2 regions of the Bacillus pacificus genome follow, and region 2 is predicted to be linked to the other one. Evidence: riboswitches for the same ligand, from Rfam matches in the RefSeq annotation. Region 2 holds a riboswitch; the other holds the start of a gene.
What was found. Region 2 has a riboswitch for S-adenosylmethionine ahead of mtnK (S-methyl-5-thioribose kinase). Riboswitches for the same ligand answer to the same signal wherever they lie in the genome.

Region 1: another riboswitch for S-adenosylmethionine. It lies ahead of LMD38_RS11135 (M20 family metallopeptidase); the one in region 2 lies ahead of mtnK (S-methyl-5-thioribose kinase).

The regions. Positions count from the first base shown of each region.
Region 1 is NZ_CP086328.1:2,130,368-2,134,782, forward strand. Features, by position in the region: gene LMD38_RS11125 (VOC family protein) at 1-180, opposite strand, end outside; gene LMD38_RS11130 (AAA domain-containing protein) at 292-2,601, shown strand; SAM riboswitch class I at 2,677-2,778, shown strand; gene LMD38_RS11135 (M20 family metallopeptidase) at 2,867-4,072, shown strand; gene LMD38_RS11140 (Lrp/AsnC family transcriptional regulator) at 4,148-4,415, opposite strand, start outside.
Region 2 is NZ_CP086328.1:1,299,346-1,303,760, forward strand. Features, by position in the region: SAM riboswitch class I at 3-108, opposite strand; gene LMD38_RS06910 (pyridoxal phosphate-dependent aminotransferase) at 173-1,351, opposite strand; gene LMD38_RS06915 (carbon-nitrogen family hydrolase) at 1,366-2,229, shown strand; SAM riboswitch class I at 2,302-2,444, shown strand; gene mtnK (S-methyl-5-thioribose kinase) at 2,536-3,717, shown strand; gene mtnA (S-methyl-5-thioribose-1-phosphate isomerase) at 3,714-4,415, shown strand, end outside.

The DNA.
Region 1 (4,415 bases), 830 kb from region 2:
AATTAATTCGAGTATCGTCTCTTTTGATTCTTCCACACCTAAAAAAGCGAGTTTTAAGTCTGGATTCGGGTGTCCCATGCGTTTAATGAGTTGTAAGCCAACTACTTCTTCATAAAATACGATAGATGTTTCTAGGTTTGCAACCATAAGTCCAACGTGTTCGATTCTTCTAACTGGCATGTAGATTCCTTCTTTCTGAAAATTATATACAATATATTATTGAAAATTAAGAAAATAAGCAAGATAAAAACCTTACAAATTTTAGCGTGTTATATGGTATAGTGAGAAAGTATGTTTGGGGAGAAGGAAGGAGATTATACGATGAATACAACTACTCAAACTCCTTCATTATCGGAAACGATGAAAGAGTGGCATTATGCATTAGCATATGAAATTAAACATTGGAAAACGATAGGTGGTAGTAAAATTTCTATCATGAATGGTCGTTTTTTATATACAGATTATGAAAGTACAGTATACGTATTTCAGCTTATTTCGGAAGTAAGCTTACCTGAAGGTTCACCAATTCGAATTGAGTTCGATGGTGAAGAAGCGACAGGGGAAGTATTATCTGTACATGGATTAGAAATAGAACTGAAGTTAAATGATTATATACAAGGTGAAATACGGGAAGCTGTTTTATATAGTGAACCGTGGCAGCTTTTAGAGCAACTACAAGAGCGGTTGAAAGAAGCACGTAAAGATAAGCTAAAACGTAATCGTATAAAGCGTATTGTTGATGGGACGAGCAGTCCGAAACATATGGAGAAGATGAAAAATCCGAAAAATGAATTGGCGTATCGCGCTTTTTATAATCCGACAACGTACGTATGGGGACCGCCTGGAACAGGGAAGTCTTACAATTTATCACGTATTATTTCGGCTCATTATCAAAAAGGAAAGTCGGTACTTGTGTTAGCTCATAGTAATGCAGCAGTGGACGTATTAATGAGTGAAGTAACAAAGCAAATTGAAAAGAAAAAGAAATGGACGCCTGGTGAAATTGTTCGTTACGGTTATAGTCAACACGAACATATACGAAATCATGAAACGTTACTTGCGTCGAAGTTAGTTGAAACGACGAACGGGTCTTGGGGTGAGGAGAGACTCTATTTAGAAGAGACACGACAAGAGCTTCGTGAAAAGATTTTATCATATAAAGCGACATCTGCTGATAAGAAGCGTATACAAGAGATTGAAAGTGATCTTCGAAAGCAAAAAGCGAAAATTAAAGAGGTAGAAAAAGAATACATTGAAAATGCGAAAGTAATCGGCGCAACTTTATCGAAATGTGCCATTGATTCACTTATTTATGAGCGTACATTTGATTTAGTTGTTGTAGATGAAGTAAGTATGGCATATGTTCCACAAATCGCATTAGCTGCATCACTTGGAAAACGTATCGTCGTTTGTGGTGACTTTTTACAGTTACCTCCAATTGCGATGGCGAACCATGAACTCGTTCGAAAATGGCTTGGAGAAGATATGTTTTACCATGCCGGGATTGTTGAGTCTGTTAATAAATCAGAAGCACACCCGAACCTATTTATGCTGCAGGAACAAAGACGTATGCATGCGGATATATCTAAGTTTACAAACTCATTCATTTATAAAAATAGAGTATACGATCATCCGTCTGTTTCAGAGCGTAAAGAACTTGCGCAATTGCAGCCGTTCGCAAATGAGGCGAGTGTTTTATTTGATACGAGCTTAATGGGAGCATTTTCGTTAAAAGACGCTGCTTCAGGGTCTCGTTTTAATATTATGTCTGGTTTAGTAGCGATGCAAATGATGTTAATCGGACTGTTAGACGGTGTTCAATCGATCGGTGTTGTTACACCTTACAGGGCGCAATCCCGCTTTTTATCAACGTGTATGAGAGAAATGTTGCAAAAAACGAAGTATCGTCACATACCTGTTTTAGCGGCAACGGTTCATAAGTTCCAAGGTTCTGAAAGAGATATGATGATATTTGATACAGTGGATAGCTATCCGCAAGAACGACCTGGCGTATTATTCTTTGATCACAAAAACCATCGCCTCGTCAATGTAGCAGTGACAAGAGCGAGAGGGAAGTTCATTCAATTATCAGATTGCCATTATATGCGTAAAAATCTTTCTAGAAAACAAGCGTTATCACAATTAACAGCTCATATAGAACGCCACGGAGATGTGTATGATCGCACGACATCAAGACAATTGTGGGAGCGAAAAATATCGAAACGATTACGTTGGTTTATGGAAATGAATCTGGAAGAGCCGAAAGAGCTATTAAAAGATATTTTAGCTGCAAAACGAAAAATCGTGATTTCACTTCCAAGTACAAAACAAGTGGATAAACGAGTATGGCAAGCGTTAATGCGTACAAATGCGCAAATAACGGTGTATAGTGATGGACCAGTTCCATTGAAAAATGTAAAGTTACAAAGACAAAATAAAGCATTCCCGTTTATCGTAATCGATGATGAAATCTTTTGGGCAGGGGCGCCCCTCACATCTCAAATGATGTTTGAAGGCAGTACGGAATTTCCATACGTATGTGCAAGACTGCAAGCACCTGAGACAATTGGTGTATTAAAAGGGTTTTTAGATATCCGGTAAATTCGGATAGGAATTCCTTGACTTTTATTTGAAATGAACTTAGAATGAATGTAATTTAATATAATTTTATGAAAATTCTTATCACGAGAGGTGGAGGGACTGGCCCTATGAAACCTCGGCAGCGGATTCGTTATGAATACTGTGCCAATTCCAGCAAGGTAACTTGAAAGATAAGAAAGAAGCTCATTTTGACTGTATATACAGAAGCCTCTTTCTATCTTTTAGAAAGAGGCTTTTTTACGTGAAAATAAAAGGAGGAAGAAAAATGGGAGCGACAGGAGTAGCGTCACAAAGAAAAACAATTGAAGAGAGTATCGAAAGAAATAAGGAAAAGTACATAGAAACAAGTCATGATATTCATGCGAATCCGGAGATTGGTAATCAAGAATTTTACGCATCTAGAACGTTAAGTTTATTACTAGGTAGTGCAGGATTTCAGTTGCAGCACAATATAGCTGGACACGAAACGGGATTTATCGCGCGAAAAAGCTCTGGAAAACAAGGGCCAGCAATCGCATTTTTAGCGGAGTACGACGCTTTACCAGGACTTGGCCATGCATGTGGTCACAATTTAATCGGCACAATTAGTGTTGCAGCAGCAATTGCATTATCAGAAACGCTTGAAGAAATTGGGGGAGAAGTTGTCGTGTTTGGAACACCAGCTGAAGAAGGAGGACCGAACGGTAGCGCAAAATCGAGTTATGTAAAGGCGGGTTTATTTAAAAACATTGATGCGGCGCTTATGATTCATCCGAGCGGAAAAACAGCAACAACGAGTCCTTCACTAGCAGTCGATCCACTTGATTTTCATTTTTACGGAAAAACAGCTCATGCTGCAGCTTCACCTGAAGAAGGAATTAACGCATTAGATGCGGTGATTCAGCTGTACAACAGTATTAACGCACTTCGCCAACAACTTCCGTCAGATGTGAAGATTCATGGTGTTATTACAGAAGGCGGAAAAGCACCTAACATTATTCCTGACTACGCCGCAGCAAGATTCTTCATCCGTGCAGCGACGCGAAAAAGATGTGCGGAAGTAACAGAAAAAGTAAAAAATATTGCTCAGGGAGCAGCGTTAGCAACAGGCGCAAAAGTGAAAATCCATCAATTCCAAAATGAAATCGATGAACTACTCGTAACAAAAACATTTAATGAAGTCGTAGCCGAAGAACTAGAATTACAAGGTGAAGACGTAAATCGGAAAGAAAGATTTGGCATCGGCTCAACAGATGCAGGAAATGTAAGCCAAGTCGTACCGACCATTCATCCGTACATTAAAATCGGCCCAGATGATTTAATTGCACATACGAATGAATTTAGAGAAGCAGCGCGTTCAGAATTAGGAGACAAAGCATTAATTACATCGGCAAAAGCGTTAGCAAATACGGCGTATCGATTAATTACGGAAGAAGGGCTGTTAGAGAAGGTGAAGGAAGAGTTTAGAGGGGCGCAGAGGAATCAGGGATAAGTGGTTAAAGGGAGTGGATGATCCACTCCCTTTTCTTTTTTGAGAAAATTTGATGCCAATTCGCTTATTCCTTTATCAGAACGACAATTTCTCCTCGAACTCACTCTTTAATACAATTAAAGGAGACGATAATCCAAATTGCATTAAAGAGTCTAAAAATGTAGCGAGAGAATCCATCGAATCGCTCATGACCTTCATCATATAATTAAACTCCCCGCTAATTCGATATAAATCTGTTACTTCAGAAGCGGTATTACAATATTGGATAAAATCAGAGCATTGGCTCGTTTTAAACATAACGAATGCTTGAATGTTTTTATTAATTTTAGAAGGCTCAAATTTC
Region 2 (4,415 bases):
GCTCCTTATCTGTCAGCGTAATGCTGCGAGAATTAGCACCGTGTCTACAATTGTAGATCGGTTGCCGGGTTTCGTCGGGCTCGTCCCTCCACCTGCTCTTGATAAGAAGTATTTAGAAATGTTTAAATTTTTAAGATAACTGAATTTTGTCAGATATTTTTCATGTTGTCAATTACTTTTTGAAAAAATTTAATTTATCAATTCGATGAATGGCTTCTCTTAACCTATCTTCTGTATGTAAGAGACCAACACGGACATACCCTTCGCCATGCTCACCAAATCCAACACCAGGAGCAACTGCGACATGTGCTTTTTCTAGTAAAATATTAGAAAATTGCTCAGAAGTATATCCTTTTGGAACAGGAAGCCATGCAAAGAATGATCCTGTTGGAATGTTTACATTCCAACCAATTGAGTGACAAGCTGAAATAAGAGCGTTTCGTCGAGATTCGTAACTATTTACAAGGTCTATTACGCAAGACTGTGAACTTAATAGTGCTTCGCGGGCGGCATCTTGAACTGCACCGAAGATGCTAACATACATATGATCTTGTAATAGGTTGATTGTTTCAATCACACTTTCATTCCCTACAGCAAAAGCGATGCGCCAGCCAGCCATATTAAAAGTTTTCGATAATGTGTAAATTTCGATTCCTGTATCTTTGGCACCGTCTGCTTGTAAGAAACTAACTGGCTTTTGACCGTCGAATCCTATAGCACCATAAGCAAAATCATGAACAACTAATATATTGTGTTTATTGGCAAAATGAATCGTTTCATCAAAAAAATCTTTTGATGCAGTAGCACCTGTAGGATTATTTGGATAGTTTAAAAACATTAATTTTGCACGCTCGGCAATAGAATCATCAATTTTCGCATAATCTGGTAAAAAGTTATTTTCTGCAATAAGTGGCATTGTTTCAAATTTTGCTTTTGCTAAAGCGACACCTGATAAATAATCTGGATAACCTGGATCGGGAACGAGAATCGTATCACCAGGGTTTGTAAAGCAAACTGGTAATTCTACTAATCCAGCCTTTCCACCAAACAAAATAGCAACTTCAGTTTTCGAATTTAATTCTACGCCGTATTCACGTTGATAGAATGTTGCTACAGCTTCTTTTAAGCTTTCGTGTCCGCGAAATGGCGGATATTTATGATGAATGGTCTTTTCAGCAGCATCTTGCAAAGCTTTTACGATATGCTGCGGTGTTGGTTGATCTGGATTACCTTGACCTAGATTAATAACATCGTGACCAGCTGCAACGACTTTGTTAACTTTTGCAACAAGTGAAGCGAAAAATTGTGTTGGCAATGATGTTACTATCTCAGAAGGTTGAAATGATTTCATACTTTCCACCTCTTTTGAAAGTTGTTACAATTCTAGTGACAAATGATATAATCTTTCCAGTATTTTGTAAAGAAAAAAATGAGAATGGGGCTGAAAAAATGAAAGTCGCATGTATTCAGATGGATATTGTCTTTGGAGATGTAGAAAAAAATATTGAGAATGCTAAAAATAAAATAAGCGAAGCGATGAAGGAAAGACCAGATGTTATCGTCTTACCAGAACTATGGACAACAGGTTATGATTTAACGAGACTCTCTGAAATTGCAGATAGGGATGGATTGGAAACGAAAGAAAAGTTGATAGAATGGTCGAAACAATATGGTGTACATATTGTTGGTGGTTCTATAGCAAAGCAAACGGAGCGAGGTGTTACAAATACAATGTATGTTGTAACGAATAAAGGAGAACTAGTCCATGAATATAGTAAAGTGCATTTATTTCAGCTTATGGATGAACATAAATATTTAATCGCTGGAAATCGTACTGGTGAATTTAAGTTAGATGATGTAGAGTGCGCTGGCACAATTTGCTATGATATTCGTTTTCCGGAGTGGATGCGCGTTCATACTGCTAAAGGTGCAAAAGTTTTATTTGTTGTAGCTGAATGGCCATTAGTTCGTTTAGCACATTGGCGTTTGCTATTACAAGCAAGAGCAGTTGAAAACCAGTGTTATGTTGTAGCATGTAATAGGGCAGGGAAGGATCCAAATAATGAGTTTGCTGGCCATTCTTTAATTGTCGATCCTTGGGGCGAAGTTGTTGTAGAAGCAAATGAAGAAGAAGCAATTCTATTTGGAGAGCTTACATTCGAGAAAATTAAAGAAGTACGCAAAGGAATTCCAGTTTTTGCGGATCGACGTCCAGAATTATACAAATAAAATGTTGACAAGTGATTTTTATTCTTGGTATAGTCTTCAACATAAAGTTAAAAATTCTAAAAAATTATACAACTCTTATCAAGAGCAGGTGGAGGGATTTGGCCCGATGAAGCCCAGCAACCGACCGTAATACCATTGTGAAATGGGGCGTTTATTTACGCCAAAAGGCACGGTGCTAATTCCAGCAGAAAGTAAAACTTTCTGGCAGATAAGAGGGGAGAAGATAAACTTCAAACCTCTTTCTTAGTGGAAAGAGGTTTTTCTACGTCAGAAAAACCTCTGAATATAAAAAAGGGGGAGAAGACGATGGGATATTATGCATTAACTGAAACAGCAGCTATACAATATGCGAAAGAACACGGTTATTTTGAAAAGAAAGCAAATGTAGTTTGTCATGAAATTGGAGATGGAAATTTAAATTACGTGTTCAAATTAGATGATGGAGAGAAGTCTATTATAATAAAACAGGCACTGCCATATGCGAAAGTAGTTGGTGAAAGCTGGCCGTTATCTATAAAAAGAGCGACAATTGAAAGCAAGGCACTGAAAATTTTTGCGAAGTATGTACCGGATTATGTTCCGGTAGTGTACAGTCATGATGAAGAGTTAGCAGTAACAGTAATAGAAGACTTATCAAGACTAACAATTACAAGAAAAGGATTAATAGATGGAGAAGAATATCCACTTTTATCCCAACATATCGGTCGTTTTCTAGCAAATGTTTTATTTTATACTTCAGATTTCGGTTTACAGTCAGAAGAGAAAAGGGGACTAGAAGGTACATTTGTAAACCCAGATCTCTGCAAGATTACAGAAGAGTTAGTGTTTACAGATCCGTTTGGCCATTACGATACGAATGATTATGAGCCGGAATTACAACTAGCGGTTGATGAATTGTGGAGTGATAAAACTTTAAAATTAAAAGTAGCACAATATAAATATAAGTTTTTAACGAGAAAAGAAGCACTTATTCATGGTGATTTACATACTGGTAGTATTTTTTCATCACCTTCTGAAACGAAAGTGATTGATCCGGAGTTTGCAACTTATGGCCCATTTGGATTTGATCTTGGTCAATTTATTGCAAATCTATTATTAAATGCTCTATCTAGAGAGGAAGAACAGAGAAGTGTGCTATTTTTCCATATTGAGAAAACATGGAGCTATTTCGTAGACACTTTTACAAAGTTATGGATTGGAGAAGGTGTAGAAGCATATACGAAAGAGAAACAATGGTTGCCGATTATTTTGCAAAATATTTTTACGGATGTGGTCGGATTTGCTGGATGTGAGCTTATCCGAAGAACAATTGGCTTAGCACATGTAGCTGATTTAGATGAAATAGCAAATAAAGAAAAGAGAATTCAAGCTAAGAAACAAGCTTTATACTTAGGTAAAGAACTAATAAAATATGAATCTAAAAACGCTGATATTCAACTGTTCCGAACATTATTTCAACAGACAGTTTCTGGAGGGGTAAAAGCATGAGTACAATTGTTACGATTCCGAGGTCTGTCAGTTGGAAAGGGGATGCTATTGCAGTATTAAATCAAACAAAGTTGCCGCATAGCACAGAATATAAAACATTAACGACGATTGAAGAGGTATGGAAAAGTATTGTCATGCTAGAAGTACGAGGAGCACCGGCAATTGGAATTGTAGCTGCATTTGGCTTGGCGCTTGCAGCAAAAAAATATACTACTTTACATATTGAAGAATTTCAAAAGAAGTTTAATAGAGATTGTAATTATTTAGGAACGTCACGCCCGACAGCAGTCAATTTATTTTGGGCAATCGATCGTATGAGAGAATCTATTCAAGAAATTACTACAATAAAAGAAGCACAAAAAATATTAGAAGAAGAAGCGCTTCTCATTCAGCAAGAAGATGAAGCAGTATGCAGGAGTATTGGAGAACATGCATTATCATGTTTTCAAGATGGTGATAACATTTTAACGATTTGTAACGCTGGCAGTATTGCAACTGCTAAATATGGTACTGCACTAGCACCGTTTTATATTGGGAAAGAAAAAGGTGTACATTTACATGCATATGCATGTGAAACGAGACCAGTTTTACAAGGCGGGCGTTTAACGACTTGGGAATTAAAACAGGCAGGTATTGATGTAACGCTTATTACAGATAATACGGCAGCTCATGCTATTCAAACGAAAGAAATCAACGCA